2 regions of the Nitratireductor sp. CH_MIT9313-5 genome follow, and region 2 is predicted to be linked to the other one. Evidence: riboswitches for the same ligand, from Rfam matches in the RefSeq annotation. Region 2 holds a riboswitch; the other holds the start of a gene.
The links. Region 2 has a riboswitch for thiamine pyrophosphate ahead of thiB (thiamine ABC transporter substrate binding subunit). Riboswitches for the same ligand answer to the same signal wherever they lie in the genome.
Positions count from the first base shown of each region.

Region 1: another riboswitch for thiamine pyrophosphate. It lies ahead of thiC (phosphomethylpyrimidine synthase ThiC); the one in region 2 lies ahead of thiB (thiamine ABC transporter substrate binding subunit).

Region 1 covers NZ_JAYMER010000011.1:218,037-222,879, forward strand. The annotation lists gene WA367_RS05115 (thiazole synthase) at 1-583, opposite strand, end outside; gene thiS (sulfur carrier protein ThiS) at 585-782, opposite strand; gene thiO (glycine oxidase ThiO) at 766-1,752, opposite strand; gene thiC (phosphomethylpyrimidine synthase ThiC) at 1,758-3,584, opposite strand; TPP riboswitch at 3,673-3,802, opposite strand; gene WA367_RS05135 (alpha/beta fold hydrolase) at 3,959-4,747, shown strand; gene WA367_RS05140 (sensor histidine kinase) at 4,744-4,843, shown strand, end outside.
Region 2 covers NZ_JAYMER010000010.1:373,296-378,138, reverse strand. The annotation lists gene WA367_RS03060 (ABC-F family ATP-binding cassette domain-containing protein) at 1-222, opposite strand, end outside; gene WA367_RS03055 (thiamine diphosphokinase) at 222-869, opposite strand; TPP riboswitch at 982-1,090, shown strand; gene thiB (thiamine ABC transporter substrate binding subunit) at 1,121-2,122, shown strand; gene thiP (thiamine/thiamine pyrophosphate ABC transporter permease) at 2,098-3,735, shown strand; gene thiQ (thiamine ABC transporter ATP-binding protein) at 3,732-4,457, shown strand; gene WA367_RS03035 (M48 family metalloprotease) at 4,643-4,843, shown strand, end outside.

The DNA of each region.
Region 1 (4,843 bases), on a different contig from region 2:
CCGTCATGGCATGGGAGGGGCGACCAAGGCCGGCATCCACCACCAGCGGCACATCTGGGAAATAGCCGCGCATACTTTTCAATGCCTGCACATCCTGCGGACCGCGCGCCGAGCCGATGGGCGCGCACCACGGCATCAAAACCTCGCATCCGGCTTCCAGAAGCCGCTCCGCCACGCCGATATCGGTGGTGGTGTAGGGGAAGACCTTGAAGCCTTCCGCGCTCAGCGCGCGCGCTGCTTCCACAAGGCCGAAGACGTCTGGCTGAAGCATGTCGTGATGCCCGATCACCTCCAACTTGATCCAGTCCGTCCCGAAAAGCTCCCGCGCCATCTGCGCGGTGGTGATGGCTTCTTTTGCGGAATGGCATCCGGCCGTGTTCGGCAACAGGTCGATGCCGAGTTCACGCACCACGTCCCAAAACCCGCTGCCGGTCTTGCCGCCCGCCATTTCACGGCGAAGCGAAACGGTCAGCAATGCCGGTTTCGAAGCCCGTGCAGCATCGGCCAGAATGGCGGGCGAGGGATATTGCGCCGTCCCTAGGAAAAGCCGCGAGCTCAGCGTCTTGCCGTAGATGGTCAGCATCTCACCCTCCCTGCATGGGCGACAGGATCTCGATCCGGTCGCCCTCCTTGAGCGCATGGGCGACACGCCTGTCGCGCGGCACCATCTTGCCGTTGACCGCAGTTGCCACCCATTGATCCTGGTGGTCGAGTTCGCGAATGAGCGCGTCCAGCCGTGTCGCCGAAACTTGGGCCTCGCATCCGTTAATGATGAGCTTCATGGGCAAGCCTCCTTGCCTGCGTTGTCGCAAAAACCATATCCGCCGCCTGCTGCGCCATGGCGGGTGCGAGCAGGAGGCCGTGGCGGAAGAACCCGTTGACGCTGATGGTTCTGCCATCGCGCGTGACGCGCGGAACATTGTCGGCATAGGCCGGCCGCACGCCCGCATCCGTCTCGATCACACCAGCCTCGCCAAATCCAGGATGAACCGCATAGGCAGCGCTCAAGAGCTCCATCATGGAGCGCGCGGTCACCGGACCGCTGGCGTCGCTTTCGATCATGGTTGCCCCGACCATGAAGCGCCCGTCGCCCCGCGGCACGATGTATAGGGGAAAGCGCGGATGGATCAGTCGAACCGGGCGGGTAAGCTCCACCTCATGCGAGGCCAGAAGCAGCATCTCGCCCCGCACGCCGCGCAATCCTGTTCGGCGGCTGGCCATGCCAGTGCAGTCGATCTCGAAATCGAAGTGTCCCGCCACCTCAACCTGACCGAAATTGATGGCCACACCGAAAGACTTCAGCTGCGAAACCAGTCCTTCAAGCGCCTTTCGCGGATCAAGATGGGCTTCCTCCGCGTAGCACAGCCCGCGGCGGAACCTGCCTGCCAATGCAGGCTCCAGCCGCGCGATGCCGACCGCATCCAGCCACTGATGGTGTCCGCCGGTGCGTCGAGCAAAGCGCTCCAGCTCGCCCGCATCGCGCGGCTGCGCGACCACCAGCGTGCCGCAGCGCTGCACCTGACCGGGCAGTGCTGCATCCCACCACTCAGCCGCGTTGGCCCCAAGCCGAGCCACGATCTCCGGCGCGCTCTCGCTCTCGCACCAGGGTGCCAGCATGCCGCCTGCCTTCCAGGATGCGGCCTGGGTGAGGTCGGCAGCCCGTTCGAGGAGGGTGACCTCTGCGCCCCGGTGCGTCAGCTCCCAGGCGGTCGCAAGGCCGGCGACACCGGCCCCGCGTACCAGAACACGCATGGCGCCTATTCCTTCATCTCGCCGGCCGTTTCGAGCGGCATGTAGAGATCGCCGCCCTTGCGGAATTTCTCGGCCATCTTTTCCATGCCTTCCTTCTGCGCCTCGGCACGAATGTCGTGCGAGATGCGCATGGAGCAGAATTTCGGCCCACACATGGAGCAGAAATGCGCCACCTTGTGCGCTTCCTTGGGAAGCGTCTCGTCGTGGAAATTCCGCGCCGTCTCCGGATCAAGCGAGAGGTTGAACTGGTCCTCCCAGCGGAACTCGAAGCGCGCGCGCGACAGCGCGTCATCACGGATTTTCGCTGCCGGATGACCCTTTGCAAGGTCTGCGGCATGAGCTGCGATCTTGTAAGTGATGACACCTGTCTTCACGTCATCGCGGTCGGGAAGACCCAGATGCTCCTTCGGCGTCACATAGCAAAGCATGGCTGTGCCGAACCAGCCGATCATGGCTGCACCGATGCCGCTCGTGATGTGATCGTAGCCAGGCGCGATATCGGTGGTAAGTGGTCCGAGCGTATAGAAGGGCGCCTCGCCGCAGACGTCGAGCTGCTTGTCCATGTTCTCCTTGATCTTGTGCATCGGCACATGGCCGGGGCCCTCGATCATCACTTGGCAGTCTTTCGCCCACGCGATCTTGGTCAGTTCGCCCAGCGTTTCGAGTTCGGCAAACTGCGCGGCGTCATTGGCGTCAGCGATGGAGCCCGGGCGCAACCCGTCACCGAGCGAGAACGAAACGTCATAGGCGCGGCAGATGTCGCAGATTTCCTCGAAATGCTCGTAGAGGAAGCTTTCCTTGTGGTGATGCAGGCACCACTTGGCCATGATCGAGCCGCCGCGCGAGACGATGCCGGTCACACGGTCGACGGTCAGCGGAATATAGTGAAGCCGCACCCCTGCATGGATCGTGAAATAATCGACGCCCTGTTCGGCCTGCTCGATCAGCGTGTCGCGATAGACTTCCCATGTCAGGTCTTCGGCAATGCCACCAACCTTCTCCAGTGCCTGGTAGAGCGGAACGGTGCCGATCGGTACGGGCGAATTGCGGATGATCCACTCGCGGATATTGTGGATGTTGCGACCCGTGGAAAGGTCCATCACCGTGTCGGCACCCCAGCGGGTAGCCCAGACCATCTTCTCCACTTCCTCAGCCATGGAGGAGGTGACAGCCGAATTGCCGATATTGGCGTTGATCTTCACGAGGAAGTTCCGTCCGATGATCATCGGCTCGGCTTCCGGGTGGTTGATGTTGGAGGGAATGATGGCGCGGCCCTCGGCCACTTCCTGCCGCACGAATTCCGGTGTCACGTGATCGGGAATATGCGCGCCGAAGCTCTCGCCGTCACGCTGCAGGGCTGCTTTGGCTTCTTCGCGGCCCAGATTCTCGCGGATCGCGATGAATTCCATCTCCGGCGTGATGATACCCGCACGCGCATAGGCAAGCTGCGTGACGGCCTTGCCGTCCTTTGCCTTCAGCGGCTGGTGACGTATGGGAAATTCCGGGGTCAGACGGTCGCCCGAGACGAAACCATTGTCCTCCGGCTTCACATGGCGACCCTCATAGACCTCCACATCACCACGCGCCTCGATCCATTTTTGGCGCAGCCGTGGCAGACCTTTCTCGATCGAAATATCCGCTGTCGGGTCGGTATAGGGGCCGGAAGCGTCATAAACCGTCACTGGCGGCTCGCCGGCACTTGGATGAACAGCGATCTCGCGCATCGGCACGCGGATATCCGGGTGTTGCTTGCCCGGTTTGTAGACCTTGGTGGAGGCGGGAAGTGGTCCGGTGGTGACCGTGGGGGACACACTTTTCTGGTGGATGGTCATGCGTTGAGGCTCCTTCGCGCTCGCGATGAAGACCCAGTACTGCCCGGAATGATGAGGATTGGCCGCGTCGGTTCTGCCGCATTGGCAGCATCGGCAATCTGCACCGTCCCTACGCCAGTATGAACTGGATCAGGTTCTACGGGTCACTGCGCGCGTAAAGCTTTCGGCCTTCGCCAGCAGTATCTCAGCCCCTTGCCGGGGCACCCCTGGTGGAATGGCGCGATGGTGAACATTCGATGGAGAGATTGTCAAGCCGTTGAGCGACCCGAAATCGAAGGGGACGGCCTGCCGATTTCGACTTCATCTGGGCGGACAATAGCTTTAAGGGAGCCTGCGTGGTACCGTTTCCAAAAATACCTGCAGAGGGGGCGCCTATGTCGGTTTTGCAGCGCAATAACGTGGCTGTCCGCGGTTCTGGCGAGAAGGCGATGGTGTTCGCCCATGGCTTCGGCTGCGACCAGAATATGTGGCGCCTGGTCTACCCGGCCTTCGAGAACGAGTACAAGATCGTCTTGTTCGACCATGTGGGCGCCGGCAAATCGGATCTGTCGGCATATGATCGTGAGAAATATTCCGATCTCAACGGCTATGCCGATGATGTTGTAGAAATCATCCGCGAGCTGGAACTGAATGACGTCATCTTCGTTGGCCATTCGGTGAGCGCGATGATCGGTGCACTCGCCTCAATAAAGGCGCCTGAGCTTTTCGAAAGTATTGTCATGGTGGGGCCCTCGCCCCGTTATATCGACGAGGGGGAATATCGGGGTGGCTTCTCGCAATCCCAGATCGAGGAGCTTCTGGATTTCCTGGATGACAATCACATGGGCTGGTCAGCCGCAATGGGACCGACCATCATGGGCAATCCGGATCGGCCGGAACTGTCGGAGGAGCTCGTGAACAGCTTCTGCCGGACCGATCCCGATATCGCCCGCCATTTCGCGCGCGTTACCTTCACCTCCGATAATCGCGACGACCTCCCGCGCGTGAAGACACGCTCTCTGGTGTTGCAGTGCAAGGAAGATGTGATCGCAGCTCCGCATGTCGGGGAATATGTGCACGAGAAGCTTCCCGACAGCGAGTTTGCGCTGCTGGATGCAACGGGCCATTGCCCCAATCTGAGCGCGCCCGATGAGGTCATCAGTGCCATGAGGAATTTCCTTTGAGCGCAACGCAGCGACTGGTGGATGGCCTGACTGAAGATCTTGAAGATCTGTACGAGCATGCGCCCTGCGGCTATGTCTCGCTGGACCGCTACGCCC
Region 2 (4,843 bases):
TGCGAGATAGCGGATGGTTGCGGTGGGTTGGCGAAAGATCTCGCCGTCCTGCGCCTCGGCCAAGCCTGCCGCGATCTTCAGAAGCGTGGACTTGCCCGATCCGTTGCGCCCGACAAGCGCGATGCGCTCACCCGGTCCAACCATCAGACTGGCCCCGTCCAGAAGAGGGGTTCCGCCAAAGGTCAGCTTGATGTCTTCGAGCTTTAGAAGCGGTGGTGCCATCAGGCAATTTCCTCGTCGTTGAGATGGGCGACCAGCATGGCGCGGCCTTTTTCCAGCCTGATCGCGAGCCTGTCAGCCACATAATTCGAAAGCGTGAGTGAAGACCCGAATTCGACCTCCACATGATCAAGCGGCCAGCGCGCGCCCTCGACCGTCAGTCCGGACAAAGGCTCAAACAGCAAAATGCTGAAGATCGTGCCGGATCGATAATCGAATTCATGCTGGACGCCGGTCGCCAGATGCCTTCCTTCCTGATTGCCGCTCGTAACCATTGTCGGCACGCCCATTTCGCAAAGCCGCACGACCTGGGTGAGATGCAGATGGGCATGATCCGCGCGCTCGCCGCCGAATGCTCCGGCAAGGACGAGCTCGGTCGCGCCCTCTTCAAGCGCATGATCTATGGCAAGCTCGCCGTCAGTCTTGTCCTTCTCCGGTGGGAACTCGCGGGTCGGCACATGCGCGAATGCATCCCGCATTGCAGCGTCTACGCTATCGAAATCCCCCACCCAAAGCTCCGGCGTCACGCCAAGCGCGGATGCATGGCGCATGCCTGAATCGGCAGCGATGATGCGGCTGCCTTCAAGCATGGCTGAGAGGCGGCGCGTGGGGTGGAGCTCACCGCCCAGAAGAATGACAAAACGGCTCATGGGCAGAGGACTTACAGCATTGGCGCACAAGACGAAACGGCCTTCGTGATGCCCTGCCGCGTGCGCGGTAATGACTGGACTTGCGCAGCATGTCCGACGGCCCTATCTTCGCGCCGATCTAACGGGGTGCCAGGCGAAACGGCCTGAGCTGAGAGGCATCACGCCAACCCGCCGAACCTGATCCGGGTCATACCGGCGGAGGGATTAGACTGTTCACGCAGCACCCTTCGAACATCTGACAAGAGGTGCTCATGCGCATTGCCCCTTATGCCATCACGCTTGCTGCGACCCTTCTGGCCACCACGGCTGGCGCGCAGGAAAAGCTCACCGTCTACACCTACGAAAGCTTCACGGCCGAATGGGGTCCGGGCCCGCAGATCGAGAAGAATTTCGAAGCCGAATGCAATTGCGAACTGGACTTCGTATCCGTTGCCGATGGTGTCGCACTGCTCAACCGCCTGAAGCTTGAGGGCGAAGGAACGGAAGCTGACATTGTTCTGGGCCTTGATACAAACCTGACCGAGGAAGCGCGCAAAACCGGTCTCTTCGTACCGCACGAGACCAATCTGGCCAATCTCGACATCCCGGGTGATTTCTCCGACGACATCTTCGTGCCCTTCGACTACGGCTATTTCGCCTTCGTTTATGACAGCCAAGCCGTGTCCACCCTGCCGAAGAGCATGAAGGCGCTGGTCGATGCGCCTGCCGACATGGTGAAGATCGCCATTCAGGACCCGCGCACTTCCACGCCTGGACTTGGTCTCCTCCTTTGGGTGAAGGCTATCTATGGTGACGAGGCGCCGCAGGCCTGGGAGAAGTTGCAGGACAAGATCCTGACTGTCACCCCCGGCTGGAGCGAGGCCTACGGATTGTTCTCCAGCGGTGAAGTGGCCATGGTCCTATCCTACACGACCTCACCGGCCTATCACATGATTGCCGAGGACACCGATCGCTATCAGGCGGCACCTTTCGCTGAAGGCCACTACATGCAGATTGAAGTCGCGGGCAAAACCGTGAAGGGTGCAGACAATCCGCTGGCAGACCAGTTCATGAGCTTCATGACCGGACCGGGCTTCCAGGATGCCATTCCCCAGGGCAACTGGATGTTCCCCGCAGGCAAGACGTCGGAACCGCTTCACCCGGCATTTGACGAACTTGTCGAACCGTCCGAAACGCTGCTTTTCTCGCCCGCCGAAGTTGCCGAGAACCGCAAGGCATGGGTGGATGAGTGGCTGTCGGTCATGAGCAAGTGACACGGAAGATCGGGCGGGGACGCATCTGGGCAGGCATTGCAGCCCTGAGTTTCCTCGCCCTGCTCATCGGCGGCGCATTTGCAGGCCTTCTTGCCGAGGCAACAGGCTCCTGGCGGGCGGCTGTCGACGCCTTCGACTTCTATCTCCTGCGCGTAATGCGTTTCACGCTGCTGCAGGCATCCCTGTCCACCTTGTTGTCGCTGATCCCGGCGCTGTTCGTCGCGCGCGCGCTCGCGCGTCATCCCCGTTTTATGGGCCGTGGTCTGATCCTCAGCCTGTTTGCCGTGCCCCTGGCACTGCCGGCAATTGTCGCTGCACTCGGTGTCCTTGCCCTGTATGGCAGGGCAGGCTTTCTGGCGCCATTCCTGTCTCTTGTCGGCAACCGGCACTGGGAAGGCATCTACGGGCTCACCGGCATCCTTGTCGCGCATGTCTTCTTCAACATGCCTCTGGCCACCCGGCTGCTTCTGGCAGCGCTGGAATCCGTGCCCACCAATTACTGGCGGCTGGGCGCACAGCTCGACATGGGGCCGGTGGCATCCTTCCGCTTCATCGAATGGCCCGTGCTGCGCACTGCCTTACCTCAGGTGGCAGCGCTGGTGTTCATGCTTTGCGTCACATCTTTCACCATTGTTCTGACCTTGGGCGGAGGACCGCGCGCCACGACACTCGAGGTGGCAATTTATCAGGCGCTGCGATTTGACTTTGACCTCGCCCGCGCCCTGGCGCTGACCATCGCTCAAATCGGGCTGACATTGCTGGTCGTCTTCATCCTCGCCCGGCTCGGCGCCTCCATATCTGCCGACACCAATCTGCCCACGGCCCCACGCAGGGCCATCTTCGCCTCCAGGGCCGAGACGGCAATCAACACGCTCATGATCCTGCTCGCGCTGCTGTTCGTTGCTGGCCCCATGGTCGCGACGCTCCTTGCCGGCATGGAAGCGGACCTGGCGCGTCTGGCCGCAGATCCGTCCGTAAGGAACGCCACGCTTACCAGCCTCTTACTGGCAACGCTTTCCGCCCTGCTGTCCGTTGCCCTGTCTCTCTCGCTCGTAGTTGCCAGACGTCAACTGGAGCTTTCAAGAAGAGCGCAAACCCCTGGCCTGCTTGAGATCATGAGCGATGCTGGCGCAAGCTTTGTTCTCATCATCCCCCCGGTCGTCATTGGCGCTGGCTGGTTCATCCTCCTGCGCCATTTCGGCAATGTGTTCACCTTCGCCCCGATCATGGTGGTGACGGTGAATGCAGCTATGGCGATGCCCTTTGCAATTCGCGCCCTTCGTCCTGCCCATGACGCGGCGAGCGCGCGCCACGAAAAGCTTTGCCGAAGTCTCGGCATCAGGGGCGTCGCCCGGCTGCGCCTTGTCGATTGGCCCGTTTTGCGCCGCCCCATGGCCGTCGCCTTCGCCTTTGCTATGGCGCTCTCTCTGGGAGACCTTGGTGTCATCGCGCTGTTTGGAAGCGAATCGGTGCAAACGCTGCCATATCTCCTTCTCCAGCGCATGGGCAGCTATCGAACGGATGATGCAGCAGGCCTGGCCCTGTTTCTTGGTCTGCTTTGTCTTCTGCTCATGCTCGTCGCCGGTCGGTTGTCCAGGGAAGCCCGTTCATGACAAAACCCGCATCCATAAAGCTCGACGAGCTGCGCTTTAGCTATCCCGGCGGCACCGAAATGCGATTCGACCTGGCGATAAACCCGGGCGAGAAGGTAGCTGTCATGGGCCCCAGCGGATCAGGAAAATCGACATTGCTCAATCTCGTGGCCGGGTTCGAAGAGCCGCATGGGGGACGTATTGCGATAGACGGGCGAGACGTCACCGCGCTGCCGCCCGACCAGCGCCCTGTCTCGATGGTGTTTCAGGAAAACAACCTTTTTTCCCACCTTACTGTCGCTCAGAATGTCGGGCTGGGCCGTTCGCCATCCCTCCGGTTGAGCGCTGAGGACGAGCACGAGATAACCTCGGCACTGGAACGAACCGGCCTGGGCGACAAGGGCAAGCGACTGCCCGCAGCCCTTTCAGGCGGGGAGCGTCAGCGTGTCGCGCTGGCGCGGGTTCTTGTTCGCAACAGACCCGTGCTTCTTCTCGATGAGCCTCTGGCGTCCCTTGGCCCGGCACTGCGAGAAGAGATGCTGGCTCTCATCAACACACTGCACGAAGAGCGCATGATGACGATCATGATGGCAACTCACGCACCCGAAGACGCAGCCGCTCTCACGGACAGGCTTGTTCATGTGTCGGACGGACGCATAGCCGGTGTGGGCTCAACCCAGGATTATCTTGGCGGCCGTGGTTCTGAAGCCTTCCGCGACTATCTGGGAAAAAATCGCTCCTGAGCGACGTTGGAAAGCCCTGATTTCACCACTATGTTCACTCAAAGCCGACATGAAAGGCCAAGCCTGCTTCTTGTCTTGTGGTCGCAGCTGTGGCTAGTTCCACCGCGTGACTGGTCTCGAAGAATATCAGAAGGATAAGCGCCCTGTCGCAGCAGATTATCCGATCTCCGAGTGCACCGCGTGCGGTGAGGCACGGCAGCCTGAAAAAAGGTGCTGTGTTTCTTCTCACGACCATTCTTGCCGGCTGCCAGTCACTTGATCTCAACGAGACCAATTTTGTTCCGTCGTCCAACCCGGTGACGGTGGACACGGTGATGCGGGGTGATCGGCTTGCCGGTTTGGCAAAGCGCCAGCACCCGAAGATCCTCAAGACCTATGGCGGGGAA